DNA from 2 places in the Nocardia sp. NPDC055050 genome. Region 2 is predicted to be linked to the other one. Evidence: riboswitches for the same ligand, from Rfam matches in the RefSeq annotation. Region 2 holds a riboswitch; the other holds the start of a gene.
What was found. A riboswitch is a leader RNA that binds a small molecule or an ion and turns the genes downstream of it on or off. The one in region 2 is predicted to bind cobalamin.
Positions count from the first base shown of each region.

Region 1: linked by a shared signal. The riboswitch ahead of ACWGCN_RS10425 (ABC transporter substrate-binding protein) and the one ahead of metE (5-methyltetrahydropteroyltriglutamate--homocysteine S-methyltransferase) in region 2 are both predicted to bind cobalamin.

Region 1 is NZ_JBSGVG010000008.1:20,389-27,739, reverse strand. It holds gene ACWGCN_RS10455 (acetoacetate--CoA ligase) at 1-291, shown strand, start outside; gene ACWGCN_RS10450 (hypothetical protein) at 487-723, shown strand; gene ACWGCN_RS10445 (GDSL-type esterase/lipase family protein) at 794-1,924, opposite strand; gene ACWGCN_RS10440 (MarR family winged helix-turn-helix transcriptional regulator) at 2,031-2,510, shown strand; gene ACWGCN_RS10435 (helix-turn-helix domain-containing protein) at 2,555-3,322, opposite strand; gene ACWGCN_RS10430 (hypothetical protein) at 3,587-3,802, opposite strand; cobalamin riboswitch at 3,987-4,192, shown strand; gene ACWGCN_RS10425 (ABC transporter substrate-binding protein) at 4,222-5,259, shown strand; gene ACWGCN_RS10420 (FecCD family ABC transporter permease) at 5,256-6,254, shown strand; gene ACWGCN_RS10415 (FecCD family ABC transporter permease) at 6,251-7,318, shown strand; gene ACWGCN_RS10410 (ABC transporter ATP-binding protein) at 7,315-7,351, shown strand, end outside.
Region 2 is NZ_JBSGVG010000005.1:217,395-224,745, forward strand. It holds gene ACWGCN_RS07955 (MmgE/PrpD family protein) at 1-324, shown strand, start outside; gene prpB (methylisocitrate lyase) at 324-1,238, shown strand; gene ACWGCN_RS07965 (bifunctional 2-methylcitrate synthase/citrate synthase) at 1,243-2,385, shown strand; gene metE (5-methyltetrahydropteroyltriglutamate--homocysteine S-methyltransferase) at 2,471-4,741, opposite strand; cobalamin riboswitch at 4,879-5,064, opposite strand; gene ACWGCN_RS07975 (pyruvate carboxylase) at 5,366-7,351, shown strand, end outside.

The DNA of each region.
Region 1 (7,351 bases), on a different contig from region 2:
CCCGACGGCGGCTACTGGATGCCCCTGTTCGTCGTGCTCGCCGACGGCATCACCCTGACCGACGACCTGACTGCCGGGATCCGCGCGATCATCCGCACCCGGACTTCCCCGCGCCACGTCCCGGACGACATCATCATCGCCCCCGGCATCCCCCGAACCCGCACCGGCAAGAAGCTGGAAGTCCCCATCAAGAAGCTTCTCCAGGGCGCCGATCCCACGACCGTCGTGGATCCCAGCGCCGTCGACGACCCCGCACTGCTCGCTTGGTACGCCCGATTCGCCCGAACATAGCTTGCTGGTGACACGCGCTGAAACCATGGTGTCGATCGGCGTGCGGCGTCACGATCTACGCAACATTCGCCGAGAAGAACGCTTGTTGTGGACGCTTGGTCATGTTGTAATCCAGATGTTTGCTGATGAATGTCGGCGGCGCTGGTTGCTTGTGCCCGAGCGACCGCCGAGACCGTTCGGAAGGGTGGGGACGCGATGGTGCGACGCACGGAGAAGAGGTCGGAGACGATCGCGGGGGACGCCGGCGATGTTCCCGTGGTCGAGTTCGCGGACAGTCCGCTGACCTCGGACCGGGTCGAACGGCTGAGTTCGGCGGCCCGCCATCGGATCGCGGCCTTCGTGCACACCACCCTGGCCGATCTGGACGAACTACCCGAGCCCTGGGTCCCACCCATCGAGGTGACCCTGCGGTTGACCGACCGCGAGCACTGAGCGCTCTTGCCGAACAGCACGCTCGCACCGAAGCGGACACGGTGCGAGCGTGCTGATCTCGATCGATATGTCAGCGGAAGAGGGCGGTGAGATCGACGGTGGCTGCCATTGCCGCAGCGCCCGCGTCGTTGAGGTGCATGCCGTCGCCGCTGTCGAACTCGGGGCGGATGTAGTCGCGACGGTGCGGGTCGGCCACGGCGCGATCGACGTCGAAGATCGAATCGAAAACGTCGGTGGTGCGCAGCCATTCGTTGACGGCGTGGCGAGTCGGCTGGGTTTCCAGCAGCGGCATGCCGGGGTAGACGCAGCCTGCGTAGGGGCCGATGGTGGCGGCGTGGATGCGCAGTCCGGCGGCGTGGGCGCGCGCGGCCAGGTCGGTGAAACCGGCGATCAATTCCTCGGTGGTCGCGGAAGGCTGGCCGCCCATCGCGCCGAGGATGAGGTCGTTGATACCGAAATTGATGAGGATGTCGGTGACACCGGGGACCTGCAACGCGTCGGAGTCGAAACGGCGTACACCGGATTCGCCGATCTCCTCGGCGGTGAGACGATTGCCCGCGATGCCGTTGTTGACGACCCATCCCGTGGTGAGGCGGGCGTTGAGAACGTCGACGGAGCGGTGATTGGCGCTCAGCGTGGTGCCGACGCCTTCGAACCAGGAATCGCCGAACGCGACGGCGACCGCCGTCGGATCGGTGACGAGCACGTCGATCCCGGTGACGAAGAAGCGCAACGGAACCTCGTGGGCACCGGTGAGTTCCACGTCCGCAGTGTGGTCGCCGGTGACGATGTAGGCGATCTCACCGGGTTGGTGGGAGAAGGTGGCCAGGCCGGTCGACGCCGGGATGTACAGGCTGAGCAGCAGGTCTTCGCCCGCGGCGACCGCCAGATCGATCGGATCGCTCACGAGGTCGGCGCCCGCGTCGATGGTGACGTCCGCCGCGCCACCGAACGTGACCTCGCGATCCGTGCCGATCGCCGAACCGGTCTTGCGCTGGGCGAGCCGGGTGGCACCGATCCGCAGCGGGGCGGCGCCGTAGCGGTTGGTCAACCGCACGCGCACCGCGTCGCCGCCGCCTGCCATGTGCAGGACGTGGCGCACGGTCTCGTCGCTGAACTCCCGTGATTCGGCGAGCTTGATCTGCTCGTTCGGGTCGATGACACCGGTCCGGAAACCGGCTACCCACGTGCTGTTCTGCATGATCTCTCCGATATTTGCTGTGCGGAATAATGCTTACGCATAGTTTTACTCGTAGGTATTCCTCATGTCAACTATCCGCATGGCAAATATCAGCTATGCTGGCGTTATGTCCGTGCGCGAGCTGTTCGACGACCCCCGCTTCACCATCTCCGGCCTGCTCTTCGAGGCGCACAACGGCCTCATCGCCAAACTCGAGCCGACCTGGAAAGCGCACGGCCTGTCGGGTCTCGACCTCAATGCCCTCCTGCGACTGAGTCGCTCCCCGGGCCGCCGCCTGCGGATGTCGGACCTGGCCACGCAAACCGAGCTCTCGACCAGTGGGGTCACCCGGCTGGTCGACCGGCTGGCCACCGCGGGTCTGGTCGAACGCCAACTCGACCCGGCTGATCGGCGCAGCGCCTACGCGGCCTTGACCGATGCGGGCATCCGCCGCCTCGAAGAGGTCCTTCCGGACTATCTCGCTGCCCTCGAGCAATGGCTCACCGGTCAGCTGACCCCGACTCAACTCGACGGCTTGATCACCGGCTTGCGCGTGATCCGCGATGCCACCAACCCAGCCGCCACCGCCCTGTCCGACCGGTCCTGAGCGTGGTTAATCGCGGTGATCTGGATTGCTGACCGGGGTAACCATCAAGGTGCTGACGTGGTTTCGAGGTCGAATCGGAGCCCTGAGCGCAGGGCTGCCGTGGCGGACATCCCGAACATGCGATGAAAGGTCTCGCTGAAATGCGAGGGTGTGGCGAATCCCGCGTCCGTCGCGGATCGGGTCAGGTCGTGGCCGGCGGCGACAGCTCTCATCGCGTGGATGACGCGGGCCCACTGTTGATAGCGGCGGAACGTGGTCCCGTACTGCTGGACGAACAACCGGAGAAAGTGCGATGTCGACAGACCGAGGGTCGCGGCGATCGGTTCGGCCCGAAACGCGTGATCCGGATGCCGACGGATCGCGGCCGCCACGCGTTCGATGCGCGGATCGATGTCGGCCGGGGGACCGCCGACTGCGATCGCCAGGATTCGGCCGGGGTCCGCATCAGGTAGCCGGCATTGTTCGACCAGTTCGCGCTCGCGCAGGTGGGCGAATCCGTACGGCCCCTCGGTGGTCGTCATCTGGCCTGCGATGGCCGAAGCGGGCGACCACAGGAGCAGGATCCATTTGCCGAGCGTATTCACCCGGTGCACCGCCCGGGCAGGGCTGTACGCGCTGCGAGTGAGTATTTCGCCGTGGGTGGCGGTCTCGAGGGCGAACGGCCCGTCGAGCCCGACGCTGAGCACCGCGACAGAGGTGGAATGTAGGTCGACACCGAGTTCGGGTCCGATGTACCCGGCATAACCCGGCCTGATCCAGGCCATCGGTGAGCGGGTCGGACCACACGATTTCACAGGCGCACCGTCGGTCACCCTTGCCAGAGTATCGGTGCGCCGACCGGAACCGCGACGGCTGATTCTTCCAGGGCTCGAAAGCCGGATGGGCGCTGGTGACAAGCAGGCGGGTCGGCTTCAGGGGAGTGAATGGTACCGGAAATACGGTGCCGACCCGCCTGCAGTCCATTCGTCACCGGCGTCGGCACGGATGGGGTTCGCGAGCTGGACAGCGAAGTCCTGCAGCGCAACTCGCACAGACGAGCACCGCGGACCCGGGGAGCACCGGGTCCGCGGTGAGGCTCAGGGCAGGGGAACCCAGGTGCCGAAGAACCAGAAGCCGTGCTGCGGCGCGTCGTTGTGATGCTCCGGCTGTTGCTGCGGCCGGTGCTCCTGACCCTGCCCGGGCCGCTGCTGGTCGTGCCCACCCGGATCCGCGCTCGCCACGCCCGCCGTGGCACCCAGCACCCCGAGGGCGAGAGTGCCCGCCACCGCGGTCTTGGCCACTGTCGACTTCATTCTCATGAGCGTTCCTCCTGATCTTCGATCTCACCGCCGAGATCGTCGGCCGGCCGAAGTGCTCGGCCGATAGCTGAATCTTCGCGGCGCAACCGTCGAGCCCGGTGGGACCCGGCTGGGAGTCGGCTGTGTATCGGATCCGGCGACCGCGCGCGAGCACCCCGCCGCGGCGCCGCCCCCTCGATGCAGTCGACGTTGCTACAGTTCACCAGCCGTGGTGTTCGGGAAACCGGTGTAGAACCGGTGCGGCCCTCGCCACTGTGATCGGGAGTTGTGAATCGATCCGGACGACATCTGTCATCCGGAGCCACTGGGGCTCTGCCCTGGGAAGGTGGATTCACCGCGCACTATCCCGTCAGCCAGGAGACCGGCCACGGCTACGCAGTACCCCATTCCACGAGGACCTGGAAGGCCGTCTCTTGACCCGCTCTGTTTTCGCGCGCCTACGTTCCGGCGCGTTGCTCGCCTGCACGATCGTTGTCACCGGCTGTGGTGTGCAACCCCTCTCCGACGCGGACGGCGCAGCTGCTGTCACCCGCGTGAACTGTGGGATCGACGTCGCCGTCGACGGCCCACCGCAGCGGATCTACGCGGCGTATCAGCCGTCGATCGAGATCGCGCACGCGCTCGGTGTCACCGATCGGCTGGTGGGGACGGCATTCCTGGACTCCGCCGTGCTTCCGGAGTACGTCGGCGCGCAGGCACGCTCGCCATACGTCGAGAAGCTGCCCAATCGCGACGAACTGCTCGCCCAGCGACCCGACTTCGTCATGTCGGGTTTCAACGGGGTGTTCGCGTCCTCGGCGCAGAACAGCGTCGGCACCAGGGCGAGCCTGCACGAGTTGGGTGTGCGCACCTGGGTGCTGAGTCCGCTGTGCCCGAGTGCCGACGGGCTCGCCGATGAGGCGATCGACCCCGATACCGTCCGCTTCGACAATGTGTACGCCGACCTGCGCGACCTCGGTGCCCTGTGGGGCACCTCCGAGCGCGCCGAAGAAGTTGTCACGCAGCTGAGTTCACGCATCGACGCAGTCCGCGCCAAGGTCGGTAACGCCGGGAAGCCGCGGGTCGCGGTCGTCACCCCCAAAGACGACGGCTCCTACACCGTGGCAGGCGGCATCGATTTCATCACCCAGATCATCGAGGCCGCCGGTGGCGTGAATGCCTTCGCCGATCTCACCGCGAAACGCAACGTGCCAGTCGGCGCGGAAGAGCTCATCGCCCGTGACCCCGACATCATCCTGACCAGCCTGTGCTGCAAGGCGACCTACACGCGCGCCGACGGTCAGCCCCAGGTCGACAAGATCGTCGGAAACCCGGCATTCGCGAATCTGGCGGCCGTGCGGAACGCGACTGTGCACCCGTTCCTGTTCGCCGACCGGGCGGCAGGGGTGCGGATCGCGCACTCGACCGAACTGGTCGCCACCCTGATCCATCCCGAGCTGTTCCGGCGGTGACGCGCACCGCTCGCGGCGCCGGTCCGATCGTGGCCGGCGCCGCGCTGGTGGCTGTCTGCGTCGCGTCCATCCTGATCGGCTCGCACCCGCTCACCCTCGACCAGGCCGTGGTCGCGTTCACCGATTTCCAGGGGACCGACACCGACCGGGTCGTGCGCTACATCAGGCTGCCCAGAACTGTCGCGGGACTCCTCGCCGGTGTCGCGTTGGCGCTGGCGGGCGCAGTGATGCAGGGGCTCACCCGCAACCCGCTGGCCGGGCCCGGCCTGCTCGGCGTCAACGCCGGTGCGTCCCTGGCGATCGTGATCGCGATGGGTGCGTTCGGCCTCACGGCGACGGGCGGATTCATCTGGTTCGGCTTCCTCGGTGCCGCGGTCGCCGCGGCGTTCGTCTACACGCTGGGATCGTTGGGGTTCGGTGGCGCGACACCGGTGAAACTGGCGCTCGCGGGCGCTGCTTGCACCGCGTTGTGTGGGTCGATCACCACGGCGATCACCCTGCTGGACCGCACTCTGTTCGACAACTTCCGTTTCTGGGTGGTCGGCTCGCTGGCTCGCGCCGACATCGAATCCGTGTGGCAGACAGCACCGTTCATCGCTGTCGGGCTGTTGCTGGCGGTAGTGGTGGCCCGGCCGCTGAACGCTGTCGCCATCGGTGACGACATGGCGCGCACGCTCGGCACGCGGCTGGTCGCGACGCGCGCGACCGGCGCGTTGAGCGTGGTGCTGCTCGCGGGCTCGGCGGTGGCCATCGCCGGACCGATCGCCTTCATCGGTCTGGTGATCCCGCACATCGCCCGATTCTTCGCCGGACACGACTACCGGTGGATCCTGCTGTGGTGCGCGCTGCTGGGCCCGACGCTGCTGTTGGTGGCCGACATCCTCGGACGGATGCTGGCGCGGCCACAGGAAATCCAGGTCGGCATCATCACCGCCTTCGCGGGCTCGCCGTTCTTTCTCTATCTCGTGCGCAATCGAAAGGTGGCCACACTGTGACGGGCACCGAGCGCGGCGTACTGCCCAGCGGGACGCTGCTGCTGCGAACACCGGACCGGCGCATCGTCTTTCGCGTCGGGACACGGTCCACGATCGTCACCGTGCTGGTGACGGTGGCCGCGCTGGCGGTGGCGGCGTGGTCACTCACGATCGGCTACTACCCGCTCACGGTCGCTGACGTGGTGCGGGTCCTCGGTGGCGGTGGCACGCTCATCGAGTACGACGTGGTGGTGACCGATCGGTTGCCGCGCGTGCTCACCGGGCTGTGTGTCGGCGCGGCCTTCGCGATCTCGGGGGCGATCCTGCAACGAATCGCGACCAACCCGCTGGTGAGTCCCGAGATCATCGGGATCAACGCGGGCGCCTCGCTCGGCGCGCTGGTGGTGAGTGTGTTGCTCGGTGGCGCCGGGCTGGGGCTGGTCGGCGGCGCGATGATCGGTGCCGGGGTGGCCATGGCGCTGATCGTGGCCGTGGCCACCAAGGACGGACTCGACGGCTATCGACTCGTGCTCGTCGGTATCGGCGTCACAGCGATGCTGTCCTCGGCTATCGCGTTCATCTTGACCATCGCCGACAACTACCAGGCGCACACGGCCGCCATGTGGCTCACCGGCAGCTTGGCCAACCGCGAGTGGACCCACGTCGGGTTCGCCGCGGCGGCGCTGGTGGTGGTCGTGCCGCCGCTGATCGTTCTCGCTCGCTCGTTGCCGCTGCTGGAAATGGGCGACGAACTGGCGAATTCGCTGGCCGGGCGGCGCGGCCCACACCGCATCACGCTCATCGTCGTCGCAGCCGCCGCCGCGACCCTGGCGACGGCCGCGGCCGGGCCGATCAGTTTTGTCGCCCTGGTGGCGCCGCAGATCGCGCGACGGCTGCTGGCCGAACGCGGTGCGGGCCTGGCGCCCGCGGCTGCCACCGGGGCATTGCTGGTGGTCGCCGCCGACCTGGCCGCCCGGCGGCTGTTCCCGGCGGAACTGCCTGTCGGGGTGGTGACCGCCATCCTCGGCGCTCCCGTTCTCGTCTACCTCCTCGCCCGTGCAACCCGGATCGGACATGCTGGATGACCGCACACCTGACCACCGAGAGACTCACCCTCG
Region 2 (7,351 bases):
CGCCGCTATCACGCGACCGATCCGGCCGAGAAGGCCTTCGGCGCCCGTGCCGTGGTGACTCTCGACGACGGCGAGGTGATCGTCGACGAACTCGCGGTCGCCGACGCGCATCCGCTGGGCGCGCGGCCGTTCGCGCGCGAGCAGTACGTCGAGAAGTTCCGCGTCCTCGCCGACGGTGTCGTGCTGCCCGCCGAGCAGGACCGTTTCCTCGATGCCGCCCAGCGCACACCGGAACTCGGCGCGGGGGAGCTCGATCAGCTGAGCTTCACCGTCGACCCCGCGCTGTTCGACCGGCTGCCCGCCGCACGGGAAGGACTGTTCTGATGACTGTTTCCGGACTGCTCGCCGCGCACACCACCGCCGCGCAGAAGCGCGCGAGTTTCCGCGCCGGGCTGGCCTCAGGTCGCTTGCAACGACTGCCAGGAGCGGTGAACCCGCTGGTGGCCAAACTGATCCAGGAGATCGGATTCGACGGCGTCTACATCTCGGGCGCGGTGATCTCGGCCGAGCTGGCACTGCCCGATATCGGCCTGACCACGCTCACCGAGGTCGTCGAGCGTGGCCGCCAGATCGCCCGCGCCACCGATCTGCCCGTCCTCATCGACGCCGACACCGGCTTCGGTGAACCGATGAACGCCGCCCGCACCGTGACCCTCCTGGAGGACGCGGGCCTGGCAGGCTGCCATCTGGAGGACCAGGTCAACCCGAAACGCTGCGGACATCTCGACGGTAAGGCGGTCGTCGACACCGCCGAGATGGTGCGCCGCATCCGGGCCGCCGTGGCGGTGCGCCGCGATCCGGACTTCGTGATCTGTGCCCGCACCGACGCGCGCGCGATCGAGGGTCTCGACGCGGCGATCGAGCGGGCAAGAGCCTACGTCGACGCGGGCGCGGACCTGATCTTCACCGAGGCGCTGGCCGAGGAGGCCGAGTTCGCGAAGTTCCGCGCCGCCGTGGCTGTCCCGCTGCTGGCGAACATGACCGAATTCGGCAAGACGCCGCTGCTGAGCGCGCGGACACTGACCGACCTCGGCTACAACGCGGTGATCTATCCGGTCACCACGCTGCGCCTGGCGATGGGCGCGATCGAAGACGGCCTGCGCGAGATAGCGACGGCTGGAACACAATCGGCGCTGCTGGACCGGATGCAGCACCGGTCTCGGCTCTACGAACTGCTCGGCTACCGGCGCTACAACGCATTCGACTCCGGCATCTTCGACTTCACAGTGGGTGAGTGACGCCATGACCAGTGGACACACAACGCAACCCGCCATCGCCAAGGGCTTGGCCGGGGTGGTGGTCGACACGACGAGCATTTCCAAGGTCGTCGCCGAGACCAACTCGCTGACCTACCGTGGCTACCCGGTCCAGGACCTGGCCGCGCGCTGCGGTTTCGAGGAGGTCGCCTACCTGCTCTGGTATGGCGAACTCCCCGACGACGGTCAGCTGCAACTGCTCTGCCAGCGTGAACGCGCCCAGCGCCGGATCGACCGGTCGGTGCTCGCCCTGCTGGAGAAGATGCCGCAGACCTGCCACCCGATGGACGCGGTCCGTACGGTCGTGAGCTACCTCGGCACCGAGGACGCGGCCTCCGAGAGTACGAGCGAGCGCGAAAGGCTCGACGGCGCACTGCGATTGACCGCGCTGCTGCCGACGGTGATCGCGACGGCGATGCGCAGGCGCCGGGGGCTCGACCCGATCGCACCGCACTCCCAGCTCGGTTTCGCCGAGAACTTCCTGTACATGTGCTTCGGTGCGGTACCGGATCCGCGGATCGTGCGCGCGTTCGAGATCTCGCTGATCCTCTACGCCGAGCACGGATTCAACGCGTCGACCTTCGCCGCTCGCGTGGTGACCTCCACCGGCTCGGACTCCTACAGCGCCATCACGGCGGCGATCGGCGCCCTGAAGGGACGATTGCACGGCGGCGCCAACGAGGCGGTGATGCACACGATGCTCGAGATCGCCGATCCCGCGCACGCGCAGGCATGGATCGCCGAAACCCTCGGCGCCAAGCGCAAAGTGATGGGCTTCGGTCATCGCGTGTACCGCAACGGCGACTCCAGGGTGCCGACGATGAAGGCGGCCCTCGACGAGGTCGCGGCGGTGACCGGGGGACAGCAGTGGGTCCGCATGTACGACGAACTCGCCGCCGCGATGGCCGAGAAAACCGGCATAGCGCCGAATCTCGACTTTCCGGCAGGGCCTGCCTACTACCTGATGGGCTTCGACATCGAGATGTTCACGCCGATCTTCGTGATGAGCCGGATCACCGGCTGGACCGCGCACATCGCCGAGCAGTCGGCCGCCAACGCGCTGATCCGGCCGCTGTCGGAGTATCGCGGCGTGGCCCAGCGTGCGGTTCCGGTCGCCAGGGCGAGCTGAACCGAACCACTGCCCCGGACGGAAATCTCCGTCCGGGGCAGTGGTCTGTGTGCCGCTCACCGTCGCGGTGCTCAGCTCCCGTCGGTCAGCGCAGCGCCGCGGCGGCCGTCACCAGATTGCGTAGCGACGCCTCGACCTCCACCGGTCCGCGGGTCTTCAGGCCGCAGTCCGGATTCACCCAGAGTCGTTCGGCCGGAACGGCTTTCAGCGCCGCGGACAGGGAGATCGTGATCTCCTCGACCGAAGGCACCCGCGGCGAGTGGATGTCGTAGACGCCAGGCCCGACACCGAGCGCGAACCCGGCCGCGTTCAGATCGTCGAGGACCTCCATGTGCGAGCGCGCCGCCTCGATCGAGGTGACATCGGCGTCCAGGCCCGCGATCGCCGAGATGACCTCGCCGAACTCCGAGTAGCACAGGTGGGTGTGCACCTGGGTGGTGTCGGCGACGCCCGCGGTGGCGAGGCGGAACGAGTCCACCGACCACCGCAGGTACGCAGGCTGTTCGGCCGCGCGCAGCGGCAGCAGCTCGCGCAGGGCGGGCTCGTCGACCTGGATGATCCGCGCGCCCTGGGCTTCCAGGTCGAGCGTCTCGTCCCGGATGGCGAGCGCGACTTGGCGGGCCGAGTCACCCAGCGGCTGGTCGTCGCGGACGAACGACCACGCCAGGATGGTCACCGGGCCGGTGAGCATGCCCTTGACCGGCTTGGTGGTCAGCGACTGGGCGTATCCGATCCACGACAGCGTCATCGCCGCGGGCCGGGTGACATCGCCGAACAGGATCGGCGGACGCACGCAGCGGGTGCCGTAGGACTGCACCCAGCCCGCCTCGGTGACGGCGAAACCGTCGAGCAGTTCGGCGAAGTACTGCACCATGTCGTTGCGTTCGGGTTCACCGTGCACCAGCACGTCGAGACCGAGCTTTTCCTGCAGGGTGATCACGTCGGCGATCTCGGCCCGCATCCGCCGCACGTACTCGGCATGGTCGATCTCGCCCTTGCGCAGCGCGGCACGGGCCAGCCGGATGGTCGAGGTCTGCGGGTAGGAGCCGATGGTGGTGGTCGGCAGCACCGGCAGGTCGAGGTGATCGCGCTGGCGGGCGCGACGCTCGTCGGCGGGGGAGCGGGTGAGGTCGTTCTCGTCGAGCGCGGCCAACCGGCCGCGGACCTGGTCGTTGTGCAGCCGCGGATCGGTCCGGCGTGAGTCGGCGGCGGCGCGGGCCGCGGCCAGCTCGTCGGCGACCGCGTCGACGCCCGCGGTGAGTGCGGTGGCCAGGACGCGCACCTCGCCGACCTTCTCGGTGCCGAAGGCCAGCCACGAGCGCAGCCGCTCGTCCAGCCCGGTCTCGGGAGTCAGCGAATACGGCACGTGCAGCAGCGAGCACGAGCTCGACACGGCCACCGCGTCGGCGCTGCCGAGCAGGGTGCCCAGGGTGCCGAGGGCAGCGTCGAGGTCGGCGCGCCAGATATTGCGGCCGTCGACCACACCCGCCACCACCAGTTTGCGGGACAGGGTGGGCAACGCCGCGACCGCCGAGAGATCGGCGCCCGCGGTGACATCGAGGGCGACACCCTCGATCTCGGTGTCGGCCAGCACCGCCAGGGCGGCATCGGGGTGCCCGAAGTAGGTGGCGACCAGGATCGCGGGCCGGTTCTGCGCGGCCGACAACGCGCTGTAGGTCTGGCCGACCAGGGCTAGCTCCGCCTCGGTCAGGTCGGTGACCAGCACCGGCTCATCGATCTGTACCCACCGCGCGCCCGCGTCCGCCAGCCGGGCCAGCAGGTCGAGATACAGCGGCACCAGCTCGGGCAGCCGCTCCAGTGCGGCGCCGTCGACGGCTTTGGCCAGCTTCAGGAAGGTGATCGGACCGATCACCACCGGCCGTGCGGGGACCCCCAGCTCGATCGCCTCGTCGAGTTCGGTCAGCAGCTTGCCCGGATGCAGGGAAAAGGTGGTGGCCGCGTCGATTTCGGGCACCAGGTAGTGGTAGTTGGTGTCGAACCACTTGGTCATCTCCAGCGGAGCGATCGTGTCGGTGCCGCGCGCGGCCGCGAAATAGCGGTCGAGCGGATCGGCGATTCCGGCGACCCGCGCCGGCAGTGCGCCCAGCAGTTCCGCGGTGTCGAGCATCTGGTCGTAGTAGGAGAAGGTGCCCACCGGCACCGAATCCATTCCGGCCGCGGCGAGTTCGGTGAGCTGGGCGCGACGGAGCTGACGGCCCACTGCGTGCAGGTGCGCGGCATCGGCGCGGCCCGCCCAGTAGGACTCGGTGGCGCGCTTGAGTTCCCGGTTCGGGCCCACTCGCGGTAGGCCGAGAACCGTTGCGGTGAAGGGGGTATGCGAAACAGTCACGGAGATTCTCCAGTGTCGTGCGGGGAGAGCCGCCGCCTTTTCGCGGGCACACGCCACACGGCCGACAGCGTCGCGAAAGAACACGACAGGTCGGTATCGGTGGTCCGCGCGCCCGATCCACGAGGCGGTGGCCGCCGGATACGGCGTATCCGGCACAGTCGGCAGGTCTTCGGACTCGCGGGCACCGGTCGTGTGATCGACCGACCTACTGGCCGTCGCTTCCCAGGCGTGCAGCCCAGTGCTGATGACGGCGGTCGTTCCTGCTCACCGCTGCGGGACAGTCCCGGATTCTCACCGGGTTCCCTCTCACCCGGTGCGGAACATGATCCGCACCCGGGTTTCGACGCCTACGCGGGAGGTCGGGGCTCCGACTCTTCCACCGCGCACGCGAACCAGCTGCCTGCCCAGCATAGGCCCTCAGCGGGGCCATGGGTCACCGCCCCATCCGGTACACGGCCGTGACCTGCGGTTGCGCCCACGTTGTCCGCGCGCACCGTGCACCGCTGCGCACGGTGAGATGTGACGGCCCGATGAACGCAACTTCGCAGGTAGGCAGGTGTGCGGTGTGAAGATTGCTGCGAAGCCACCTTGCGTGTCCGGCCCCGGCTCGTGGCCGGGTACCGTAGGCCAATGTTCTCGAAAGTCTTGGTCGCAAATCGTGGTGAGATCGCTATCCGTGCCTTCCGCGCGGCCTACGAACTCGGCATCGGAACGGTCGCGGTGTTCCCGCACGAGGATCGCAATTCCGTCCATCGCCTGAAGGCTGCCGAGTCCTATCAGATCGGCGAAGAGGGTCATCCTGTTCGCGCGTATCTGTCGATCGAGGCGATCATCGAGGCGGCCAAGAGCGCCGGCGCCGACGCGATCTACCCCGGCTACGGCTTCCTGTCGGAGAACCCCGACCTCGCCGCGGCCTGTGCCGCCGAGGGCATCACCTTCATCGGCCCCACCGCCGAGATCCTGGAGATGGCCGGCAACAAGGCCACGGCCATCGCGGCGGCGAAGGCGGCCGGACTGCCGACGCTGAAGTCCAGCGAGCCCTCGGCCGATATCGACGAATTGCTCACCGCCTCGGCCGAACTCGAATACCCGATCTTCGTCAAGGCCGTCGCCGGTGGTGGTGGCCGTGGCATGCGCCGGGTCGCCGCGCCCGAGCAGCTGCGTGAGTCGATCGAGGCCGCGTCGCGCGAAGCGGAGTCGGCGTTCGGCGATCCGACGGTGTTCCTCGAGCAGGCGGTGGTGAACCCGCGCCACATCGAGGTACAGATCCTGGCCGACCAGCACGGCAACGTCATGCACCTGTTCGAGCGGGACTGTTCGCTGCAGCGTCGCCACCAGAAGGTGATCGAGCTCGCGCCCGCCCCGAACCTGTCACCGGAACTGCGCGAGCGCATCTGCGCCGACGCGGTGGCCTTCGCCCGCCAGATCGGCTACATCAACGCGGGCACCGTGGAGTTCCTCCTGGATGAGCGCGGCAACCACGTGTTCATCGAGATGAACCCGCGCATCCAGGTGGAACACACGGTCACCGAGGAGATCACCGACGTCGACCTGGTGCAGTCGCAGCTGCGCATCGCGGCGGGCGAATCCCTCGCCGACCTGGGGCTGAGCCAGGAGACGGTGCAGATTCGCGGCGCCGCCCTGCAGTGCCGCATCACCACCGAGGACCCGGCCAACGGCTTCCGCCCCGACACCGGCCGCATCACCGCCTACCGCACCCCCGGCGGCGCGGGCATCCGCCTCGACGGCGGCGCGAATCTCGGCGCCGAGATCGGCGCCTACTTCGACTCGATGCTGGTGAAGCTCACCTGCCGTGGTCGTGACCTGCCCGCCGCCGCCGCGCGCGCCCGCCGGGCGCTGGCCGAATTCCGTATCCGCGGCGTGACGACCAACATCCCGTTCCTGCTGGCGGTGCTCGACGACCCCGATTTCCAGGCGGGCCGGGTCACCACCTCGTTCATCGACGAGCGCCCCGAACTGCTCACCTCGCGCGGCTCGGCCGACCGCGGCACCAAGATCCTGACCTATCTGGCCGACATCACCGTCAACAAGCCGAACGGCGACCGCCCGACCACGGTGTACCCCTACGACAAGCTGCCCGCTGTCGACCTCACGCTGCCGCCGCCGGACGGTTCGCGCCAGCGTCTGCTCACTCTCGGACCGGAGGGTTTCGCGAAGGCCCTGCGCGAGCAGAGGGCGCTCGGTGTCACCGACACGACCTTCCGTGACGCACACCAGTCGCTGCTGGCCACCCGTGTCCGCACCAACGGTCTGCTCGGTGTGGCGGGTCATGTCGCGCGGCTGACCCCCGAACTGCTCTCGATCGAAGCCTGGGGCGGCGCGACTTACGATGTGGCACTGCGGTTCCTGCACGAGGACCCGTGGGAGCGCCTGGCCGCGCTGCGCGAAGCCGTGCCGAACATCTGCTTGCAGATGCTGCTGCGCGGTCGCAACACCGTGGGCTACACGCCCTACCCCGAACAGGTCACGCGCGCTTTCGTTTCCGAGGCCGCCGCCACCGGTATCGACATCTTCCGCATCTTCGACGCGCTCAACAACGTCGACCAGATGCGCCCGGCGATCGACGCGGTCCGCGAAACCGGTACCGCCATAGCC